2 regions of the Micromonospora sp. SYSU B005 genome follow, and region 2 is predicted to be linked to the other one. Evidence: riboswitches for the same ligand, from Rfam matches in the RefSeq annotation. Region 2 holds a riboswitch; the other holds the start of a gene.
The links. A riboswitch is a leader RNA that binds a small molecule or an ion and turns the genes downstream of it on or off. The one in region 2 is predicted to bind ZMP and ZTP.

Region 1 (10,396 bases), 270 kb from region 2:
CCACGCCCGCGCACCTGCAGGCGGTGTGGGCGGCGTTCGGGGTCGACGGGTTCGACGGGGAGGTGGACGCGGCCCTGCCGGACGGGCTGGCCCGCACGTCGGAGTTCCTCACCCACCCGGTGTTCCACAGCCACCACTCGGAGACGGCGATGCTGCGCTACCTGCGCCGCCTGGCCGACTTCGACTACGCGCTGGACCGCGGCATGATCCCGCTGGGGTCGTGCACGATGAAGCTCAACGCCACCACCGAGATGGAACCGATCACCTGGCCGGAGTTCGCGCACCTGCACCCGTTCGCGCCGGACGCGCAGACCGCCGGGTACCGGGAGCTGATCACCCAGCTGGAGGGCTGGCTGGCCGAGGTCACCGGCTACGACGCGGTCAGCGTGCAGCCCAACGCCGGATCGCAGGGTGAGCTGGCCGGGCTGCTGGCGATCCGCGGCTACCACCGGGAGCGCGGCGAGGGCCACCGCGACGTGTGCCTGATCCCGTCGTCGGCGCACGGCACCAACGCCGCGTCCGCCGTCATGGCCGGCATGCGCGTGGTGGTGGTCGGCTGCGACGCCGACGGCAACGTCGACCTGGTCGACCTCGACGCGAAGATCGACAAGCACCGGGACGCGCTCGCCGCGATCATGGTGACGTATCCGTCGACGCACGGCGTGTACGAGACCGGCATCGCCCAGCTGTGCGCGAAGGTCCACGACGCGGGCGGTCAGGTGTACGTCGACGGCGCGAACCTCAACGCGCTTGTCGGATTCGCCAAGCCGGGCCGGTTCGGGGCGGACGTGTCGCACCTGAACCTGCACAAGACGTTCTGCATCCCGCACGGCGGCGGCGGACCCGGCGTCGGGCCGGTGGCGGTGCGTTCGCACCTGGCGCCGTTCCTGCCCGGTGACCCGCTCGGTGCGCGCGCCGACGGGCGGCCGGCGATCTCGGCGGCCAACCACGGGTCGGCGGGGATCCTGCCGATCCCGTGGGCGTACCTGCGGATGATGGGCGCCGACGGGCTGGCCCGCGCCACCGGCGTGGCGGTCCTGGCGGCGAACTACGTGGCGGCGCGGCTGCGCAACCACTTCCCGGTGCTGTACGCCGGCAACAAGGGCCTGGTCGCGCACGAGTGCATCCTGGACCTGCGTCCGCTGACCAAGGCCACCGGCGTGAGCGTCGACGACGTGGCGAAGCGGCTGATCGACTACGGCTTCCACGCGCCGACGATGTCGTTCCCGGTGGCCGGGACGCTGATGGTGGAGCCGACCGAGAGCGAGGACCTGGCCGAGCTGGACCGCTTCTGCGACGCGATGATCGCGATCCGGGCGGAGATCGACAAGGTCGGCTCGGGGGAGTGGCCGGCGGGGGACAACCCGCTGTCAAACGCGCCGCACACCGCGGCGATGGTGTCGGCCGACGAGTGGCCGCACCCGTACCCGCGGTCGGTGGGCGCCTACCCGGCGGGTGTGGACCGGGCGGGCCGGTACTGGCCTCCGGTGCGGCGCATCGACGGCGCGTACGGCGACCGGAACCTGGTCTGCTCGTGTCCCGCGCCGGAGGCGTTCGAGGACTGAGCGGCTGACGCCGGGGCGGTGGGCTCTCGCCGCCCCGGCCGGTGCGCCGGACGGTCGTGACCGGCGCGTACGCTCACTGACGCTGCGTGATCGCTCAGGCGACGAGGGCGTGGCGGGCCGGACCCCGGTGCGGGGCGATGGTGCGCCCGTCGGGGAGCAGCTCACCGGTGTCCTCGAAGACGATGACACCGTTGCAGAGCAGGCTCCAGCCCTGCTCAGGGAAGCAGGCGAGGACGCGGGCGGCCTCTCGGTCGGTCGCGTCGGCGGAGGGGCAGGTGGGCTGGTGCTGACACATCGGGTTCTCCGGACTGTGGGGGCACTGTGTCATGGTTCACATGACCAGTGACGCACAGTACCAAGGAAAACTGAGCGGCAACGAGCAAGGATGCGTCATGTTCACCCAGAATGGGCTGAACGGATGACCCGTAACGGCCCGGACGTCGTGGAAGCGCTCCCACAGGTGGAGGTCGATACCCCCGGCGCCCCACCCGGATGCCGCCGCCGGCTCGTCGAGACCGCCCGGCTGCACTGGTCGATCGGCGACGGCGGCGACCCCGCCGACCTGGCACAACGCTTCCTCGCCGCACACGGCGTCGACCGCGGCGACCTCACCCGGCCCGGCCGGCACGACCCCGGCGCCGGAGTGTGCGGCGCCGCGCTGTACCTGTCCGCCGCCGCCGGCGCGTACGCCATCGGCGTGTCGCCCGGCGCGCCCAGCCCCGCGCCGGCGCTGCCCGACCTGGTCGTGGTCGTCTACCACCACACCGACCGCCCGGCCGCACCCCGGCCGCCGGCCCCCGCGCCGTGGCGGCTCGGAGGCTGGCGGGACAGCTGGACCCCTGCTGCGCACGCCGCCGCCGTCGGCGCGGTCCGCGAGGCCATCGCCCGCGGCGACGTCTACCAGGTCAACATCGTCGGCCACGCCGCCGCCGGCTACACCGGCGACCCGCGCCCCGCGCTGGCCCGCCTCGCCGCGCTACCCGGCGCCCGCTACGGCGGCACCCTGCACGGCCCCGGCTGGGCGCTCGGCTGCGCCTCCCCGGAGACCCTCATCGCCGTCGAACACGGCCGGCTGGTCACCCGCCCGATCAAGGGCACCCGCCCGGCCACCGCAGCCGGCCGCCGCGACCTGCTCGCCTCGGCCAAGGAACGCGCCGAACACGTCATGATCGTCGACCTGGAACGCAACGACCTGGCCCGGGTCGCCCGCACCGGGTCGGTGCGCGTCGACGAGCTGTTCGCCGTACGCCGCTGGTGTGACCTGTGGCAGGCGGAGTCGACGGTGTCGGCGGCGCCCGCCGACGGGCTCGGCCTGGCCGACCTGCTGCGCGCGGTGTGCCCCGGCGGGTCGGTCACCGGCGCGCCCAAACACGCCGCCCTGGCGCAGGTCGGCGCGCTGGAGCCGGTCGGGCGCGGCGCGAGCATGGGCGCGCTCGGCTGGGTCGGCACCGACCGCCTCGACCTGGGCCTGACCATCCGCACCGCCGCCGCCGACGGGGACCTGCTGCACCTGTGGGCCGGGGGAGGCATCACCTGGGACAGCGACCCCGCCGCCGAGGTCGCCGAGGCCGCCGCCAAGGCCGCCCCGATCCGCGCCCTGCTCGCCGGCTGACGGGCCGGCGGCCCGGCCTTCTCGCGGCGGCCTGGCTTGTCGCGGCGGCTCCGCGGGCCGGTAGCGGCCGTGCGCGGCGGCTCGGGCCACGCGGGCGGTGGCGGCCGTGCGGCGGCTCAGCCGGCGGCGAACTCGTCGAGGGCGGCGACGACCCGCTCGCTGATGCCGTGCCCGCCGCCGTGGCCGCCGGACTCCACGATCTCCAGCCGAGCGTCAGGCCAGTCCCGGGTCAGCTGCCAGGCGATGTCCGGCGGGCCGCTGACGTCCAGCCGGCCCTGAACCAGCACCCCCGGGATGCCGGCCAGCCGGCCCGCGTCGCGCAGCAGCTGCCCGTCGGGCAGGAAACCCCGGTTGGCGAAGTAGTGGGTCACCAGCCGGGTGAACCCGTACCGGAACACCGGATCGGCGTACCGGGGGCTCGGCGCGTAGCCGCCGGCGAGGGACACGTGCACGTCCTCCCAGTCGCACCAGTCCCGCGCCGCCTTGTCCCGCACCGCCGGGTCCGGGTCGTCGACCAGCCGCGCGTACGCCGCCGACAGGTCACCGTCACGGTCGGCCTCCGGCACCCCGTCACGGAACCGCGCCCACTCCTGCGGGAACACCCGCCCCATGTCCCGCGTCACCCACTCGATCTCCCGGTTCGTGTTGGCGACCACGCTGAACAACACCAGCGCGCTCACCCGACCCGGGTGCCGCTGCGCGTACGCCAGGGCGAGGGACGACCCCCACGACGCGCCGCACAGCAGCCACCTGTCGATCCCCAGGTGCGCGCGCAGCACCTCCATGTCGGCCAGCAGATGCGCCGTGGTGTTCACCGACAGGTCGGTGGCCGGATCCGACGCCGGGGGAGTGCTGCGCCCGCAGCCACGCTGGTCGAACAGCACGATCCGGTACGCGGCCGGGTCGAACAGCCGCCGCCAGGACGTGCCCGCGCCCGAACCCGGCCCGCCGTGCACCACCAGCGCCGGCCGGCCGGCCGGCCGGATTGCCGCACGTCTCCCAGTACACGCGCTGCCCGTCCCCGGCATCCAGCATGCCGTGGGCGTAAGGCTCGATCGGTGGATACATCAGTGGCCTCCCCGGAACAGATACAACAGCACTGTTACATTAGTGGATGTGACCGCCCCCGACCGCGACGCCCTCGGCACCCTGCTGCGCCACGTCCTGGACGTCCTCGACGGCGACGTCGCCGCCGTCCACCAGCGGCTCGGCCTCACCGACTACCGGCCCCGCTACTCACCAGTCGTGCGCGCGCTCGTCGCCGACGGCCCGCTGCCCATCCGCGACCTCGCCACCCGCGTCGGCGTCACCCACTCCGCCGCCAGCCAGACCGTCGCCCAGATGCGCCGCGCCGGCCTCGTCGACCTGCGTCCCGGCGCCGACGCCCGCCACCGCATCGTCACCCTCACCGACCGCGCCCGCGCGCTGCTGCCCGCCGTCGAAGCCGAATGGGCCGCCACCACCGCCGCCGTGCGCCACCTCGACACCGAACTGCCGGTGCCCCTGGCCGACGAGCTGTACGCCGTCCTCGACGCCCTGCGCCGCCGCCCCCTGCGCGACCGCATCGCCGACACCGGGCTCCTCGACACCCCGCCGGACACCCGGGACCGGTAAGCAACGGATAGCCTTCCGGGCATGACTATGCGCCCGATCCGGATCATCGGCGACCCCGTGCTGCGCACCCCCAGCGAACCCGTCACCAGCTTCGACGCCGAACTGCGCGCCCTCGTCACCGACCTGATGGACACGCTGCTCGGCGCACCCGGCCGCGCCGGCGTCGCCGCACCCCAGATCGGCGTCAACGCCCAGGTGTTCGTCTACGACGCCGACGGCCACCGCGGCCACATGATCAACCCCACGCTGGAGCTGTCCGACGAACTCCAGGACGACGAGGAGGGCTGCCTGTCCATCCCCGGCCTGTACTTCCCGACCCCCCGCGCGCTGCACGCCACCGCCCACGGCTACGACCAGCACGGCGAACCGCTCACCGTCACCGGCAGCGGCTTCCTCGCCCGCGCCCTGCAACACGAGACCGACCACCTGCGCGGACGCCTCTACGTCGACACCCTGCGCGGCGACACCCGCCGCCGCGCCCTGCGCGAGATCCGCGCCGGCCGGTTCGACTCACCCAGCCGCAGCCGCAGCCGCAGTCGCAGCCGCTGACGTCAACGCGCACTCGGTGAACCCGGCCACCCGGGAGAACCCCAGCCGCTCGTACAGCCGCACCGCCGCCGCGTTGTCCGCCCGCACGTTCAACGTCACGTGATCCACCGACGCGCGCAGCCGGGCGCACAACGCCGCCACCACACCCGCACCCAGACCACGACCCCGCACGTCCGGATGCGTCGTCACATTCCCCAGCGCCGCGACCCGCCAGCGCGGCGAGAACACGTGCACCCCCGCCACCGCCACCAGCCGGCCACGCTCCCGCACCCCCACGTACTGGCCCGTGTCCAGCATCCGCGGATCGAACCAGTTCCCCGGATACGCCACCGCGTACAACCCGGCCAGCTCCGCCGCGTCCGCCGGCCCCAACGGCTCACCCACCGCCCGCACCGCCGCCAGCCGCCCCGGATCCGTCAACGCCATCCGGTGATGCGCCGCCGCCTCCGACACCACGAACCAGCGGCCCACCGCCGCCTCCAGACCGGGGGACAGGTGCGCCCACATCCGCGCCGGCAACACCGGCGCCGCCTCCGCCAGCAACCCCGCCAAGTCCGGCACCCGATCCGGCGCCGCGAACGCCAGCAACGTCGGCAGCTCCACCCCGTGATACAGCAACACCACCTGGTCGCCACGCCGGAACCACGACGTGTACGGCCAGAAGAAGTCGTCCAGATCACCCAACTGGTACGCGTGCAACACCGGATCCCGGCCCAGCAGACCCGCCAGCACCGCCCGGTCGTGCTCCGCCCGCACCGCCACCGCGATCAGCCCGCCATCCACTGGTCGTAACCCAGCCGGGCCACCAGCGCCAGCACCACCACCAGCAGCACCACCCGCACGAACCCGGCGCCCCGCCGCAACGCCATCCGCGCGCCCACCGCCGCCCCCACCACGTTGCACACCGCCATCGCCGCACCCAACGCCCACCACACGTGCCCGGTCAACCCGAACACCACGAGCGCACCCAGATTCGTGCCCGCGTTGACCACCTTCGCCATCGCCGAGGCGTGCACGAAGTCCGAACCCAGAATCGCCGTGAACGCCAACACCAGGAACGTCCCCGTACCCGGCCCGATCAACCCGTCGTACAGGGCGATGCCCAGACCGGCCACCGCCACCGCCACCACCACCCGCCGAGGGGTCCGCCGCCGCGGCGACGCCACCACACCCAGCGACGGCCGCGCCAGCACGAACACCGCCACCGCCACCAGCACCACGAGCACCACCGGCCGGTACGCGCTGCCCGGCACCGCACCCGCCAACGCCGCACCCAGCCCCGCCGTCAGCACCGCCAACCCGGCCGCCGGACCCGCCACCGCCCAGTCCAGCTTCGTCCGCCGCGCGTACGTCACCGCCGCCGTCGACGTACCGAAGATCGCCGCCAGCTTGTTCGTGCCCAACGCCGTCGCCACCGGCACACCCGGCGCCGCCACCAGCAACGCCGGCAACAACAACAGACCACCGCCACCCACCACCGCGTCCACCCACCCGGCCAGAAGGGCAGCAGTCAGCAACGTCGTCAACGACAGGGCATCCACCGCCGCATTCTGCCCACGCCACCACCAGCGACAACGCCACCTGTGGCCAGCCTCACCGCCCCCGGCGACGCCGCAACCACACCCCGACCGACCCCACCGCCACGAACACCAGCATCGAACAGCACAACAGCTTCAGCACCCGGCAAGACTCCCACGACGACGTAGGGTGTCCAGGTGCGCCTGGCCACCTTCAACCTGCTGCACGGCCGATCCCTCACCGACGGGCTCGTCGACCCCGACCGGCTCACCGCCGCCGTCACCGACCTCGACGCCGACGTCCTCGCCCTCCAGGAAGTCGACCGCGACCAGACCCGCAGCGGCAAACTCGACCTCACCGCCGTGGCCGCCCGCGCCCTGCACGCCGACCACCACCGCTTCGCCGCCGCCGTCGTCGGCACCCCCGGAGAACAGTTCCGCCCCCTCACCCACGACGACGACGGCCACGGCGAACCCCTCTACGGCATCGGCCTGATCAGCCGCCACCCCGTCCGCTCCTGGCAGGTCACCCGCCTGCGCGCCGCACCCGTGCGCTCACCCATCTACGCACCCGGCCCCGGCGGCGGACTCGTCCTGCTCCGCGACGAACCCCGCGTCGTGCTCGCCGCCGTCCTCGACACCCCCCACGGCCCCCTCACCGTCGCCGCCACCCACCTGTCCTTCGTCCCCGGCTGGAACGTCTGGCAACTACGCCGCGTCGTCCGCGTCCTGCGCACCCTGCCCGCACCCCGGGTCCTGCTCGGCGACCTCAACCTGCCCGCCGGACCCGCCGCCGCACTCACCCGCTGGCGGCCCCTCGCGAGGCGCCCCACCTACCCGGCCGGGCAACCCCGCGTCCAACTCGACCACATCCTCGCCGACCGCCACGGCCTCGACCGGCTCCCGCCCGTCACCGCCGTCCACACACCGCTGGCCACCATCTCCGATCACCGGCCCCTCGTCGTCGACCTCGGCTGACGCTCAACCCAGCCCACTCTGCCGCCGCGCCGCGTCCACCGCGTTACGGAACAACATCGCCACCGTCGTCGGACCCACCCCGCCCACACGCGGCGTGATCGCACCCGCCACCTCGGCACACGACTCGTCCACGTCCGGCAGCAACCGCCGTCCCTCGTACCGCACCCCACCACCGACCACCACCGCGCCCGGCCGCACATGCTCCGGCTGCACGATCCCCGGCACCCCCGCCGCCGCGATCAGGATCTCCGCCCGCCGCGTGTACCGCGGCCAGTCCGCCACACCCGTGTGCACCACAGTCACCGCCGCGTTCGCCGTCGGCCGCTTCTGCGCCAGCAACATCGCAAGCGGCCGCCCCAACGTCGCACCCCGGCCCAGGATCACCACCTCCCGGCCCGCCACCGGCACACCGTGGAACGCCAGCAACGCCTCGATCCCCGCCGGCGTACACGGCAACGGACCCGGCAACCCCAACGCCAGCCGGCCCATGTTCACCGGATGCATCCCGTCCACGTCCTTGTCCGGATCCAGCTCCGCCAACGCCCGGTCGTAGTCCAGATGACCCGGAATCGGATACTGCACCAGCACCCCGTGCACCGTGGCGTCCGAGTTGAAATCCGCCAGCACCGCGTGCAGATCCACCTGCGACGCCGACGCCGGCAGATGCACGTGCGGCGACACGAAACCCAGGTCGGCCGCCTGGCGTTGCTTGATCCGGATATAACCCGCGCTCGCGTCGTCGTCACCCACCAGCACCGTCGCCAGCGCCGGCGTCACCCCCGCCGCACGCAGCTCCGCCACCGACGCGGCGACCTCCGACAACACCCGCTCCGCCACCGGGGCACCCGGCAGCAACCGCGCAGAAGACATACGACACCTCGCCCGCGGAGGCCCAGGCGGTCGACCCCCACGACGAGCTCCCCGATGGTTCACCCATCCCCGTGCCGCCAGTCGCGTTCCCCCTCAGCCTGCCACAGCCTCCGCCGCCACCGCATCCACCACCGCCTGCCACCCCGGCAACGCCGCCAGCAGACCGTCCGCCCGCCGCCGCCGATCCGCCGCCGACGCCACCATCAGATCCGCCAGCACCGCCCCGAACGCCCGCTCCCGCTCCGGCGCCACCGCACCCAGAACCACATGACACCGCGCGTACGTCACCAGCACCCAGAACATCGCCTCCCGATGCCGCCCCGCCTCGATCAGCTCAGCCGCACCGTCGAACACCACCGGACGCCCCGCCGCACCCAGATCCGCCCCGAACGCGAACCCCTCCCGCGGCAACCGCGACGCCTCGTCGAACACCACCGCCAACCCGGCCAGATGCTCCCGCACCCGCGCCGCGTCCACACCCACACCGCCGCCGTCGAGCGTGTCCAGCAGGCCCGCGTACCGATCCGCGAACCCGAACCGCGACAACACCCGCTCCGCCCGCACATACCGCCGCCGCACCGTCGGATCCGCCAGCCCCGCCACCGCCGGCCACACCGCCAGCAACGACGTCGGAAACACCCACGCCAGCACCTGCTCCGCGGTCGACGGTGCGGCGTCGACCGCCCGCAAACCAGCCTCGATGCGCCGCCGCACCCCGGCGCACCGCGCCCGCACCCACACCGGATCCGCGAACCCCGCCGCCACCCGCTCCCGTACCGCCGCCAGCCGTACCGACGGATCCGCGATCACCCCATCGGTACGGAACATCGGCGCGAACACCCACGACCCCAGCACATCCTCCGGGCCGCCCAACTCCGCCCACGTGACAGTGCTGACCTCAAGCAACACCCCCCGGTGCAGAAACTTGCCCACCTTCACACCGGGCTCCCGGCGCACCAGCAACACGTCCACGTCCGACCACACCGGCAGCACCGCGTCGTCCGGCAACCCCACAGTCGACCCGCTGAACAACGCCCCCTCGATCGACGGATCCGCACGCATCCGCTCCCGCACCCACCCGACCGCCACCGCACGCGCCGCACCCATTCGCATCCGCCCGATCCTGCCAGCCCGGCAGCGCACCGACAGACCCATTCTGGATACGTACGGTTGTCGTTTGGGCACAGAACGTGGAATATCGACGTAAGTGACTGCCGTCGAAATCGTGTGGGGCGATGCGAATGACGGGCTACCACCCGATCCTCAAAGGACGCCAAGCCGAGCTCCAAGCCGTCAGCCACGTCCCCGACGAACTCGCACCACACATCCTCCCGATCTTCGACCTGCCACCCTCCAAACACGGTCCGATCACCGACGCATGCACCTTCAATCAACGCGCACAGAACAGCATCCCGCGTGACATGGCCATCGCCGTCGACGTGCGCCACCTCCCCGAGCCCACCACCGGCACCCGCCGGCCACTCCGCGACATCGCCGACGACCTGCACCCGTGGGGGATCCCCGCGCTGCCCGTCGCCCACCTGAACGACACCCCCGCACAACTGGCCGACGTCCGTTACGCCGCCGCGCCCTACGGTGGCGTTCTCCGGCTCGCCGCCCACCACACCGAACCGGACGACGCCGAAACCGACGCACGACTGCGCCACGTCCTATCCGCCACCGAACTGCGA
Region 2 (10,396 bases):
TGCTCGTCAAGGGCATCCTGGACCCGCGCGACGCGGTCCGCGCGGCGGACGCCGGCGTCGACGCCGTGGTGGTCTCCAACCACGGCGGACGGCAGCTCGACGCCGCCCCGGCCAGCGCGGCCGTGCTGCCCGAGGTGGTCGAGGCGGTCGACGAGCGGTGCGTGGTGCTGCTGGACAGCGGCGTCCGCGGCGGTGTCGACGTGCTGCGCGCGCTGGCGCTCGGCGCGGACGGCGTGCTGCTGGGCCGGCCGCTGCTCTGGGCGCTCGCGGCGGGCGGCCGGGCCGGCGCCGAGGCGGCACTGGCGCTGCTCGCGGCGGAACTGCGTGACGCCCTCATCCTCAGCGGCTGCCCCGACCCGGCCTCGGCCCGGCGGCTGCATACCCGGATCGGAGGCTGACGTGGAACCCGTCGACCTGGCCGTCTCGGCGCTGCACGGCAGCGTCGGCGACCCGGCGCTGAACTCGATGAACTTCCTCAACGAGGTGGCGCAGCACTACCCGGACGCGGTGTCGCTGGCGGCCGGGCGGCCGTACGAGGAGTTCTTCGACTCCGCGGTGCTGCACACGCACCTGGACCGCTTCCGCCGGTATCTGGCCGAGGACGTCGGGCTGGACCGGGCCGGCGTGGACCGGACCCTGTTGCAATACGGGCGCACCAAGGGCGTCGTGCACCACCTGATCGCCCGGCACCTCGCCGTGGACGAGGGGCTCACCGTCGACCCGGAGTCGATGGTGGTGACGGTCGGCTGCCAGGAGGCGATGTTCCTGGTGCTGCGCGCCCTGCGGACCGGCCCGGCCGACGTGCTGTTCGCTGTCGCGCCCACGTACGTCGGGCTCACCGGCGCGGCCCGCCTGGTCGACCTGCCGGTGCTCCCGGTGACCGGCGGGCCGGACGGCGTCGACCTGGCCGACCTGCGCGCCGGGGTGCGCCGGGCCCGCGCGGAGGGGCTGCGGCCCCGGGGCTGCTACGTGATGCCCGACTTCGCCAACCCGTCCGGCGTCAGCATGGACACCGCGCAGCGGCGGCGGCTGCTGGACCTGGCCGCCGAGGAGGACCTGCTGCTGATCGAGGACAACCCGTACGGCCTGTTCCCGGCCGACGGCACCGACCGGCGGCCCACGCTCAAGGCGCTTGACACCGCGCGCCGGGTGGTCTACCTCGGCTCGTTCGCCAAGACCGTCCTGCCCGGCGCCCGGGTCGGCTACGTGGTCGCCGATCAGCGGGTGGGGGAGGCGGACGGCACCGTGGTTCCGTTCGCCGACCACCTCGCGAAGATCAAGAGCATGGTCACGGTGAACACGTCGCCGATCAGCCAGGCGGTGATCGGCGGCGCGCTGCTGGCGCACGACTGCTCGCTGGTGGCCGCGAACACCAGGGAGCGGGCCGCGTACGCCCGTAACCTGCGCCACCTCGCCGACGGCCTGGCCCGGCGCTTCCCGGCCGGCGGGCCGGTCACCTGGACGGTGCCGGCGGGCGGGTTCTTCGTGGTGGTGAGCGTGCCGTTCGCTGTCGACGACGCGCTGCTGCACCGTTCGGCGCGCGAGTACGGCGTGCTCTGGACGCCGATGGCGCACTTCTACGACGCGGGCACACCGGTGAACGCGCTGCGGCTGTCGGTGAGCGCCGTCACACCGGAGTCGATCGATGTGGGCCTGGACCGGCTGGCCGCGCTGGTCACGGACGCCATGACCGGTGGTGCGATACCGGAGTGTCAGGGTTCCGGCACCGTGCGTGTTTCCTGACGCCGTTTCGTCTGTTGATAATGGACGAATGGTTGCCTGGGAGTACGCGTTGCTCGTTCGTCGGTATCAGGGTCAGGGTCGCAATTTCCACGTCTCGTTCGTGTGGTACGGCCCGGACGGGTCACGCACCGACGTGACCGCGTACGGCGACACCGCGATCGCGCACCTCAACCGGGTCGGCCGGGAGGGCTGGGAACTGGTCTCCGCCGCCGAGGACGTGAACAACGTGCAGGGCAGCACCGAGGTCCACCGCTACCACCTGAAGCGCCCGCTGCGCTGACCCGTTCACACCGGCGCCCCGGGAGACTCGTTCTCCCGGGGCGCCGCCGTCATATCAGGTCAGGTCAGGTCAGGTCCACGGCGGGGTAGAGCGGGAACGGCGTGAGCAGGTCGGCGGCCTGCTTGCCGACGGACTCGGCGACGGCCGGGTCCAGCACGTACTTCGCCTTCGACGGGGCGCCGTCCGGGCCGGTGCCGGGCGTGGTCTTGCTGAGCACGGTGTGGATCAGCTCGGCGGTGGCGTCCATCTCGGCTGCGCCGAGGCCGCGGGTGGTGAGCGCCGGGGTGCCGATGCGGATGCCGGAGGTGTACCACGCGCCGTTCGGGTCCTGCGGCACCGAGTTGCGGTTGGTGACGATGCCCGAGTCCAGCAGCGCCTGCTCGGCCTGCCGGCCGGTCAGGCCGTACCCGGACACGTCGATGAGCACCAGGTGGTTGTCGGTGCCGCCGGTGACAAGCGTCGCGCCCCGGCGCAGCAGCCCGTCGGCGAGCGCCTGCGCGTTGTCCACGATCCGCTGGGCGTAGTCGGCGAATTCGGGGCGGCGCGCCTCGGCCAGCGCGACCGCCTTGGCGGCCATCACGTGCGGCAGCGGCCCGCCGAGCACCATCGGGCAGCCCCGGTCGACCTGGTCGGCCAGCTCCGGCCCGCAGAGCACCATGCCGCCGCGCGGGCCGCGCAGCGACTTGTGCGTGGTGGTGGTGACGATGTGCGCGTGCGGCACCGGGTCGAAGTCGCCGGTGAACACCTTGCCGGCGACCAGCCCGGCGAAGTGGGCCATGTCGACCATGAAGGTGGCGCCGACCGAGTCGGCGATCTCCCGCATGATCCGGAAGTTGACCTTCCGCGGGTACGCGGAGTAACCGGCGACCAGGATCAGCGGCTTGAACTCGCGGGCCGCCTCGGCCACCCGGTCGTAGTCGATCAGGCCGGTGGCCGGGTCGGTGCCGTAGCTGCGCTGGTCGAACATCTTGCCGGAGATGTTCGGCCGGAAACCGTGGGTGAGGTGCCCGCCGGCGTCAAGCGACATGCCCAGCATCCGCTGGTTGCCCAGCTCACGGCGCAGCGCGAACCAGTCCGCCTCGGTCAGGTCGTTCACCTGCCGAGCCTGCGCCTTGCGCAGCGCGGGGGACTCGACCCGGTCGGCCAGGATCGCCCAGAACGCGACCAGGTTGGCGTCGATGCCCGAGTGCGGCTGCACGTACGCGTGGGACGCGCCGAACAGCTCCCGGGCGTGCTCGGCGGCGAGCGCCTCGACGGTGTCGACGTTCTGGCAGCCGGCGTAGAACCGGCGCCCGACCGTGCCCTCGGCGTACTTGTCGCTGAACCAGTTGCCCATCGCCAGCAGCGTCGCCGGGGACGCGTAGTTCTCGCTGGCGATGAGCTTGAGCGACTCGCGCTGGTCGGCCAGTTCCGCGGCGATGGCGTCGGCCACGCGCGGCTCGACGCCGCGGACGACCTCCAGCGCGCTGCGGAAGGCGGTGGACTCGGCGTTGCGCGACATGCGACCTCCAGGTGACGTGCGGAAGGCCCAGGCGCTCGGCATGCGTCCTCATGACGAGGCCGCTCCCCGATGGTGCTCCATCTCCACGCGCCAGTCACGGCCCGTGCCGATCCTACCGGCCCGGCCGGGACCTGCGAGGTTGGGCCGCCCGTCCCGGCGACTGAACCCCGCGACGCGAACGGGATCGCCCCGAGGGAGGGGCGGTCCCGCTCGCGTCGCGGTGCCGGTCTCAGGCGACCACGGCATCGAGGGACTTCTTCAGCGCCTTCGGGGCGGTCGGCGTCTTCGGCGCCTTGGGGCGCAGGTCGAGCATCCGCTGGCCGATCTCCTGGAGCTGGTTACGGCCGAGCGCCTCGCGGACCTTCGGGAACCACTCCTGCTCCTCCTCCTCGATGTGGTGCAGCACGTTCTCGATCAGCACCGTCGTCTTGGCGTTGTACCGCTCGTCGCCGGCGTCCATCGTGAACAGCTCGAAGCAGAGCACGTCCGCGACGTGGTGCTCCTCGTACGACTCCAGGACGTCGTCCTCGACGTCGGGCACCAGCTCGCGGACCTCCGGGTACATCACCTCGTTCTCGAGGTAGGTGTGCACCGTGAGGGCTTCGAGGATCTGCCCGACGATCTTCCCGCGCTTGCTCGCCGGTCCCTCCTCGGCCTCCTGGAAGGCCTTGAACAGGCGGCGGATCTCCTTGTGGTCCTCCTTGAGCAGGACGATCGCATCGGTGGACACCGGTTACCTCCTAGGTCGGCTGACGGTGCCCCCCTACCCGGCGCCCCACCAGGACAAACAGACCGGGCCCGGCGTGATCGCCGGGCCCGGTCCACGCGGATACCGGTTACTTCACCGCGTTGTACGCGTCCACGACGCCGGCGCCGTAGAACCCGTTGCGGTTCCCGCCGGAGCAGGTCGCGTCGTACGCGTTCGGGCCCGCCGGGATCAGCGGAACCGGGTTGTAGACGCCCGACGGGCAGGACTTCGCGACCGCCGTGCGCTCCAGGAACGAGGCCAGCTGGCCCGGGGTCATGCCCGGGTGCGCGGACAGCGCCAGCGCCGCGACGCCGGTGGCGTGCGGGCTGGACATCGAGGTGCCCTGCTTGTAGCCCCACCCGTTGGTGCGGGTGGCGGTGTTGAAGGTGGTGGACAGGATGCCGTCGGCGGACGTCGAGCGGGCGCCCTGGGTCCGGAACCGGGTGTCGCCGCCCGGCGCGGTCACGTCGATCACGCCCTGGCCGTACGAGGAGTAGTAGCTCTTCTCCCCGGTCGGGCCGACGGCCGCGACGGTCACCACGCCCGGCGCCTCGGCCGGCAGGTCGAGGCAGGCGTTGGTGAGGTTCTCGCGCTCCTCCGGGGTGCCGTTGTTCGGGCTGCCGGTGTCGGTGATCTTGTGGGCCAGGTCGTAGTTCGAGTTACCTGCCGACGCGACGTGCAGCACGCCCTGGGACTGCGAGTAGCGCAGGGCCCGCTGCACGGCCTTCCACACCGGGCGCTGACGCGCGTCGTTGCGGCAGTTCAGCTCCCACGGGTCGATGTAGTAGCTGTTGTTGGTCAGCTGCATGCCGTGCTCGGCGGCCCACATGAACCCGCAGACGGCCGCCTCCGGGAAGATGTAGCCGTCGTCGTTAACCACCTTGACGGCGGCGACCTTCACGCCCGGCGCGACACCGGTGACACCGACGCCGTTGACGGCGGCGGCGATGGTGCCGGCCACGTGGGTGCCGTGGTCGCTGGTGGTGGGGTTCCACGCGGTCTCGGCGGTGTTCGGTACGCCGCCCACACAGGAGGCGCTCTTGTCCTTGGCGATCTGGGTCGCCAGGTCCGGGTGGCTGCTGGAGATGCCGCTGTCCAGCACACCCACCACGACCGACGGGCTGCCGCCGGTCACGGCGTGCGCCTGCGGGACGCGGATCTGGGGCATGTCCCACTGCAGGTTGTAGAGCGGCTCGGCGGTCGGGTCGCCGGTGGCCGCGGCGACGGCGGCGGCCGGCACCTCGACCGTCTCGCCCTCGTCCAGGGCGGTGCCCAGGCCGGCGGTGGAGGCGACCGACTCGACGCCGGCGCCCGCCACCCGGGTGGCGAAGTCCGGGGCGGACGAGCGCACGACGAGCACACCGATCTTGTCGTACGCGGCCACCACGGTGCCGTCGGCGGCCGCCACGCGGGCGGCGGCCTTGGCGGTGCTGTTGCCCTGCGGGGCGAGCACGATGTAAGAGGTTTCCGGTCCGACGGCCGCGGCCGGTGCCGTGGCGCCGACGAGGGCGAGCCCGGCGCCGAGCGTCACTGCCGACGCCGCGGCGAGTGTCTTGCGACGGAGGTTGTTCACACAGACTCCCAGGGGTTCGTGCGGGTGGACCGCACCCCTGAGCGGGCTGCGGTCCGGGCGGAGGCACGGCGAAGTACCGGCCTCGCCCGGACCAGCGCCACCGCCTCCCGGCGTGTTACACGTGCCGCAAGCCCGGTGAAGTGGATCGTCAGACGGTGGCGATCGTGTAGGGGATCTCGTCGAGCAGTTCCCGGGCGAGGAAGCCGATCCGCCCGTACCGGGGGACCAGCCGCTGCCCGCTCACCGCGTGCGCGAACGCCGCCCAGCAGGCCGCCTGCGCCGGGTCGGCGCCCCGGGAGAGCAGACCCGCGAGCAGCCCGGCCCGCACGTCGCCGCTGCCCGAGGTGCCCAGCCCGGCGTCCCCGCTCTCCTCCCGCCAGGCCCGGCCGTCCGGCGTCGCGATGTGCCCGTACAGCGAGACGACCGCGTCGTACCGGCCGGCCAGTTCCACCGCCTCGGCGTCCAGGTCGTCGCCCGGATCACGGCCCAGCAGGTGCCGCGCCTCGGTCAGGTTGGGAGTGAGCACCGCCTTGCGGCCGGACCCGGCCAGCAGCTCCGGCGCGTGGCTGAGCGCGCCGAGCGCGTACGCGTCGAGCACCAGCGCGGTCTCCCGGCCGGCCGCGTCCAGGACCAGGCGCAGCAGCTCCCCGGTGGCCTCGATGTCCGTCAGGCCGGGTCCGACCGCCACCACGTCGGCCTCCGTGACCAGGCCGCGGAGCAGGTCGCCCGGGTCGCCGCGGACCGCGCCGTCGCCGGTCTCCGGCAGGCCGATCACGAGCGCCTCGGGCACCTGGATGCTCAGCGACGCCGCAGTCGACTCGGCCGCGGCGAGCTGGAGCACTCCGGCGCCGGCCCGCAGCGCTGCCACCCCGGCCAGCAGCACCGCGCCGGGGGTGAACCGGGAGCCGCCGACCACCAGCACGGTGCCGCGCGCCTCCTTGCCGCCGGTGGGCACCGGCAGCGCCCAGTCCCGCAGCAGCGCGGGGGTGATCACGTCAGACCGGCTCGGCATTGACCTCGTCCTCCCTGGTGGGCTTCGCCCCCTGCCGGTGCAGGTGGGCGACGTCGTTGAACACCTCCGGCACGAGCCGGCCGGCGTCGTCGGCGTGCCAGGCGGTGACCGAGCAGTTGGCGATCACGTGCTCGCGGGTCAGCGCCATCAGCTCCGCCTCGGTGAGCCCCTCCACCAGGTAGCGCAGCAGGAAGACCAGCGCGTCGTGGCCGAACAGCAGCACCCGGCCCCCCTCGTGGTCGCGGCGCAGGTCGCCGAGCAGCGCCCGCAGCCGCAGCGCCACGTCGGTCCAGGACTCGCCGCCGGGCGGGCGGTAGTAGAACTTGCCGAGCCGGGTACGCCGCTGCGCCTCCTCCGGGTAGCGCCGGGTCACGCCGTGGCCGGTGAGCCCGTCGAGGACGCCCAGCTCCCGGTCGCGCAGCCGCTCGTCGACGCTCGCCGGGATCCCGGTGCCGCCGAGCGCCAGCTCGGCCGTGCGCACCGCCCGCAGGTACGGCGACACCACCGCCACGTCCGGCCGCCTCGGCTCCGGCAGCCCGGCCAGCCAGCGGGCGGTCGCCCGCGCCTGCTCCTCGCCGGTCGGCGACAGCGGCACGTCCGCGTCCCGGTGGGTGAGGTCGATCAGCTCGGCGCCGGACGTCTCGGCCGCCGTGGCCGCCACGTTCGCCGTGCTCTCGCCGTGCCGGACGATCCAGAGCGATCCCAACTCCGCCATGCGGCTCCCGGTACCCGGGCTCGACCGGGGATAACCGTGCCGGACCGGCCCGACGCGGGACTGCGCCGCAGTGCATCGACCCGGCACAATGTCCCACGACGCGGGACGGACGGCCCGGGTCCGAGGGAGGCGCACATGGCGACTGTGGTGCGGGGTCTGCGGGAGGCGCTGGTGCTCTTCCTGATCGCCGCCGTGGTGATCGCGGCGGCGGTCGGCATCTGGGTGGCGGTCGGCGGCGGCGACTTCACGCACCGGCTGGGCGTGGCGTTCATGATCGTCGGCGCCGTGATCGGGATGACCGGCGACCTCACGCTGAGCCGCATCGGCATGCTGCCGGCCCGTTCGACCTTCGGTCTGGCGCCCGAGCGGGAGGACGGCGGCGGCGGGCGGGTGCTCACCGGCGTCGGCATCTTCCTGTTCGTCTCGGTGCCGCTGATCGTCGTCGGTGCGCTGCTGATCACCTGAGCTCGTGACGGCCGTCGCCGGACCGGTCAGTCCTCCGGCGAGCCGGGACTCACGAGGCCCGTCTCGTAGGCGACCACCACCGCCTGGACCCGGTCGCGCAGGCGGAGCTTGGCGAGGATGCGGGCGACGTGGGTCTTCACCGTCGCCTCGGACAGGTGCAGCGCCTCCGCGAGTTCGGCGTTGCTCAGGCCGCCGGCCAGCAGGCGCAGGACCTCCGTCTCGCGACGGGTCAGCGTGGCCAGGTCGCGGTGCACCGCCGCCGTCTCCGGGTCGCGGCGGGCGAAGCGCCGCACCAGCCGGCGGGTGATGGCCGGTGCGAGCAGTGCGTCACCGTCCTGCACCATGCGTACGGCCGCGACCAGGTGTTCCGGCGTCACGTCCTTGAGCAGGAAGCCGCTCGCCCCGGCGGCGAGCGCGGCGTAGACGTACTGGTCCAGGTCGAACGTGGTGAGGATGATGATCCGGGGCGCCGCGACGGCCCCGGTGAGGATGCGGCGGGTGGCCTCGAGACCGTCGAGCTCGGGCATGCGCACGTCCATGAGGACCACGTCGGGCCTGGTGCGGCGGACCGCGTTTACCGCCTCCGTGCCCGTCGCCGCCTCGGCCACCACGTCCACCCCACCGGCCGTGAGGATCATGCGGAATCCGGTACGGACCAGTGCCTGGTCGTCGGCGACCACCACACGTACCGTCATGTCGCCTCCCATGGGATCAGCGCCTCGACGTGGTAGCCGGCGCCCGGCCGGGCGCCGGCGCGCAACGTCCCACCGTAGACGGCGAGGCGCTCCCGCAACCCGATCAGGCCGCGCCCGCCCGAGCCCACGGTGGCGGCCGGGACGCCGGGCTCGGTGTTGCCGACCTCGATCCGCAGGCTCTCCGGCGCGTACTCGACGACGACGGTGCCCGCGGCGCCGGGTGCGTGCCGGACCATGTCCGTCAACGCCTCCTGCACCACCCGGTAGGCGGCCAGCCCGACACCGGAGGTGACCGGCCGGCGCTCGCCGGAGATGGTCAGCCGTACCGGCACGCCGGCGTCACGCACGCGTTCGATCAGCTCGGGCAGGCCCTCGATCCCGGGCTGCGGGTCCTCCGGGCCGTCCGGTTCGGAATCCGCCAGCAGGCCCATGACGTGCCGCAGCTCGGTGAGCGCGGACCGGCCGGTCGACTCGACGGCGAGCAGCGCCTCCCGCGCCTGATCCGGAGCGGCGGCGAGCACCGTCCGGGCGGCGCCGGCCTGGATGACCATCACGCTGACGTGGTGCGTCACGACGTCGTGCAGTTCCCGGGCGATGCGGGCCCGTTCACCGGCGACCGCGTCGCGCAGCGCCTGCTCGTGGGCGCGGGCCTCGGCGGTGAGCCGCCGCCGGTCCTCACCTGCTCGTCGCCGCCACACGTGATGGCCGCCTGCGGCGGCCACCAGCGGGGCCAGCACGACGAACGGCAGGTTGGCCGCGGGCACCGTGACCGGCATCAGCTCCCGCAGGCCCAGGGCGAGCAGCGCCACCGCCGGGACCGATGCCAGCGCCGGCAGCCGGTACGGGCTGTGCGCCGCCGCGCCGTAGACGGCGACGAGGCAGGTCAGCACCACGCACGGGTACAGGGCCGGTTGCCGGTCCCCGTCGGTCACCAGCACCAGTGACGCGGCGCCCATGGTCGCCCAGAGCACCGCGAGCGGATACCGGCGGCGCAGCACCAGCGGCGCGCACATGACGAAGACCAGCAGCAGCGCCCCGAGCGTCGACCCGGGCTGTGCCGGCTGCGCCTCCGGCGGGACCGCCAACGGCGGCAGCGGCGGCGGCAACGGCGGGGGCGGGACGCCGACGTCGTCGGTGGCGGCCTGGAAGCACACCAGCCCGAGCACACCCGCCAGCGCCGCGTCGAGCAGCAGCGCCCGCCAGCCCGGCCTCGGCAGCGGCCCGGTCGCCACGATGCCTCTCACGCGTCCATTCTCGCCGCCGGCGCCGGCCGGGGCATCGGCCCCGGTGTGCAGTGCGACTACATCGCAGGGATGACCCCGGGCGAAGATCCACCTCCGGCGGTACGGCGATGCGTCGCCGGACCGATGCCCGGCCTCCGGATCCGCCCCTAACGTCACGGCGTCCAGTCGACGGCCTGACCGCAAGGGGCGACACATGACCGATCCGGTGATCGACGTACGCGGGGTGACCCGCCGCTACGGCGAGGGGCCGCCCGCGCTGCACGACGTGTCGCTGACCGTCCGGCCCGGCGAGTGCGTGGCGGTACTCGGCCCCTCCGGCAGCGGGAAGTCCACACTGCTCAACCTGCTCGCCGCGCTCGACCGGCCGGACGCCGGCACGGTGACCGTCGCGGGCACCCGGCTGGAGAAGCTCGGCGAGGC

Region 1: another riboswitch for ZMP and ZTP. It lies ahead of SM452_RS08130 (bifunctional 5,10-methylenetetrahydrofolate dehydrogenase/5,10-methenyltetrahydrofolate cyclohydrolase); the one in region 2 lies ahead of SM452_RS06785 (glycine hydroxymethyltransferase).

The regions. Positions count from the first base shown of each region.
Region 1 is NZ_JAXCFU010000002.1:603,235-613,630, forward strand. Features, by position in the region: gene gcvP (aminomethyl-transferring glycine dehydrogenase) at 1-1,565, shown strand, start outside; gene SM452_RS08090 (DUF5999 family protein) at 1,660-1,860, opposite strand; gene SM452_RS08095 (chorismate-binding protein) at 1,984-3,177, shown strand; partial or broken gene pip (prolyl aminopeptidase) at 3,294-4,245, opposite strand; gene SM452_RS08105 (MarR family winged helix-turn-helix transcriptional regulator) at 4,294-4,791, shown strand; gene def (peptide deformylase) at 4,813-5,340, shown strand; gene SM452_RS08115 (GNAT family N-acetyltransferase) at 5,302-6,123, opposite strand; gene SM452_RS08120 (sulfite exporter TauE/SafE family protein) at 6,108-6,881, opposite strand; gene SM452_RS08125 (endonuclease/exonuclease/phosphatase family protein) at 7,056-7,835, shown strand; gene SM452_RS08130 (bifunctional 5,10-methylenetetrahydrofolate dehydrogenase/5,10-methenyltetrahydrofolate cyclohydrolase) at 7,839-8,705, opposite strand; ZMP/ZTP riboswitch at 8,719-8,800, opposite strand; gene SM452_RS08135 (hypothetical protein) at 8,799-9,818, opposite strand; gene SM452_RS08140 (beta family protein) at 9,947-10,396, shown strand, end outside.
Region 2 is NZ_JAXCFU010000002.1:333,637-344,032, forward strand. Features, by position in the region: gene SM452_RS06770 (alpha-hydroxy acid oxidase) at 1-398, shown strand, start outside; gene SM452_RS06775 (aminotransferase-like domain-containing protein) at 400-1,743, shown strand; gene SM452_RS06780 (hypothetical protein) at 1,772-2,023, shown strand; gene SM452_RS06785 (glycine hydroxymethyltransferase) at 2,088-3,524, opposite strand; ZMP/ZTP riboswitch at 3,543-3,632, opposite strand; gene SM452_RS06790 (hemerythrin domain-containing protein) at 3,754-4,254, opposite strand; gene SM452_RS06795 (S8 family peptidase) at 4,361-5,845, opposite strand; gene SM452_RS06800 (NAD(P)H-hydrate dehydratase) at 5,994-6,857, opposite strand; gene SM452_RS06805 (histidine phosphatase family protein) at 6,841-7,572, opposite strand; gene SM452_RS06810 (hypothetical protein) at 7,708-8,037, shown strand; gene SM452_RS06815 (response regulator) at 8,064-8,732, opposite strand; gene SM452_RS06820 (sensor histidine kinase) at 8,729-9,976, opposite strand; gene SM452_RS06825 (ABC transporter ATP-binding protein) at 10,170-10,396, shown strand, end outside.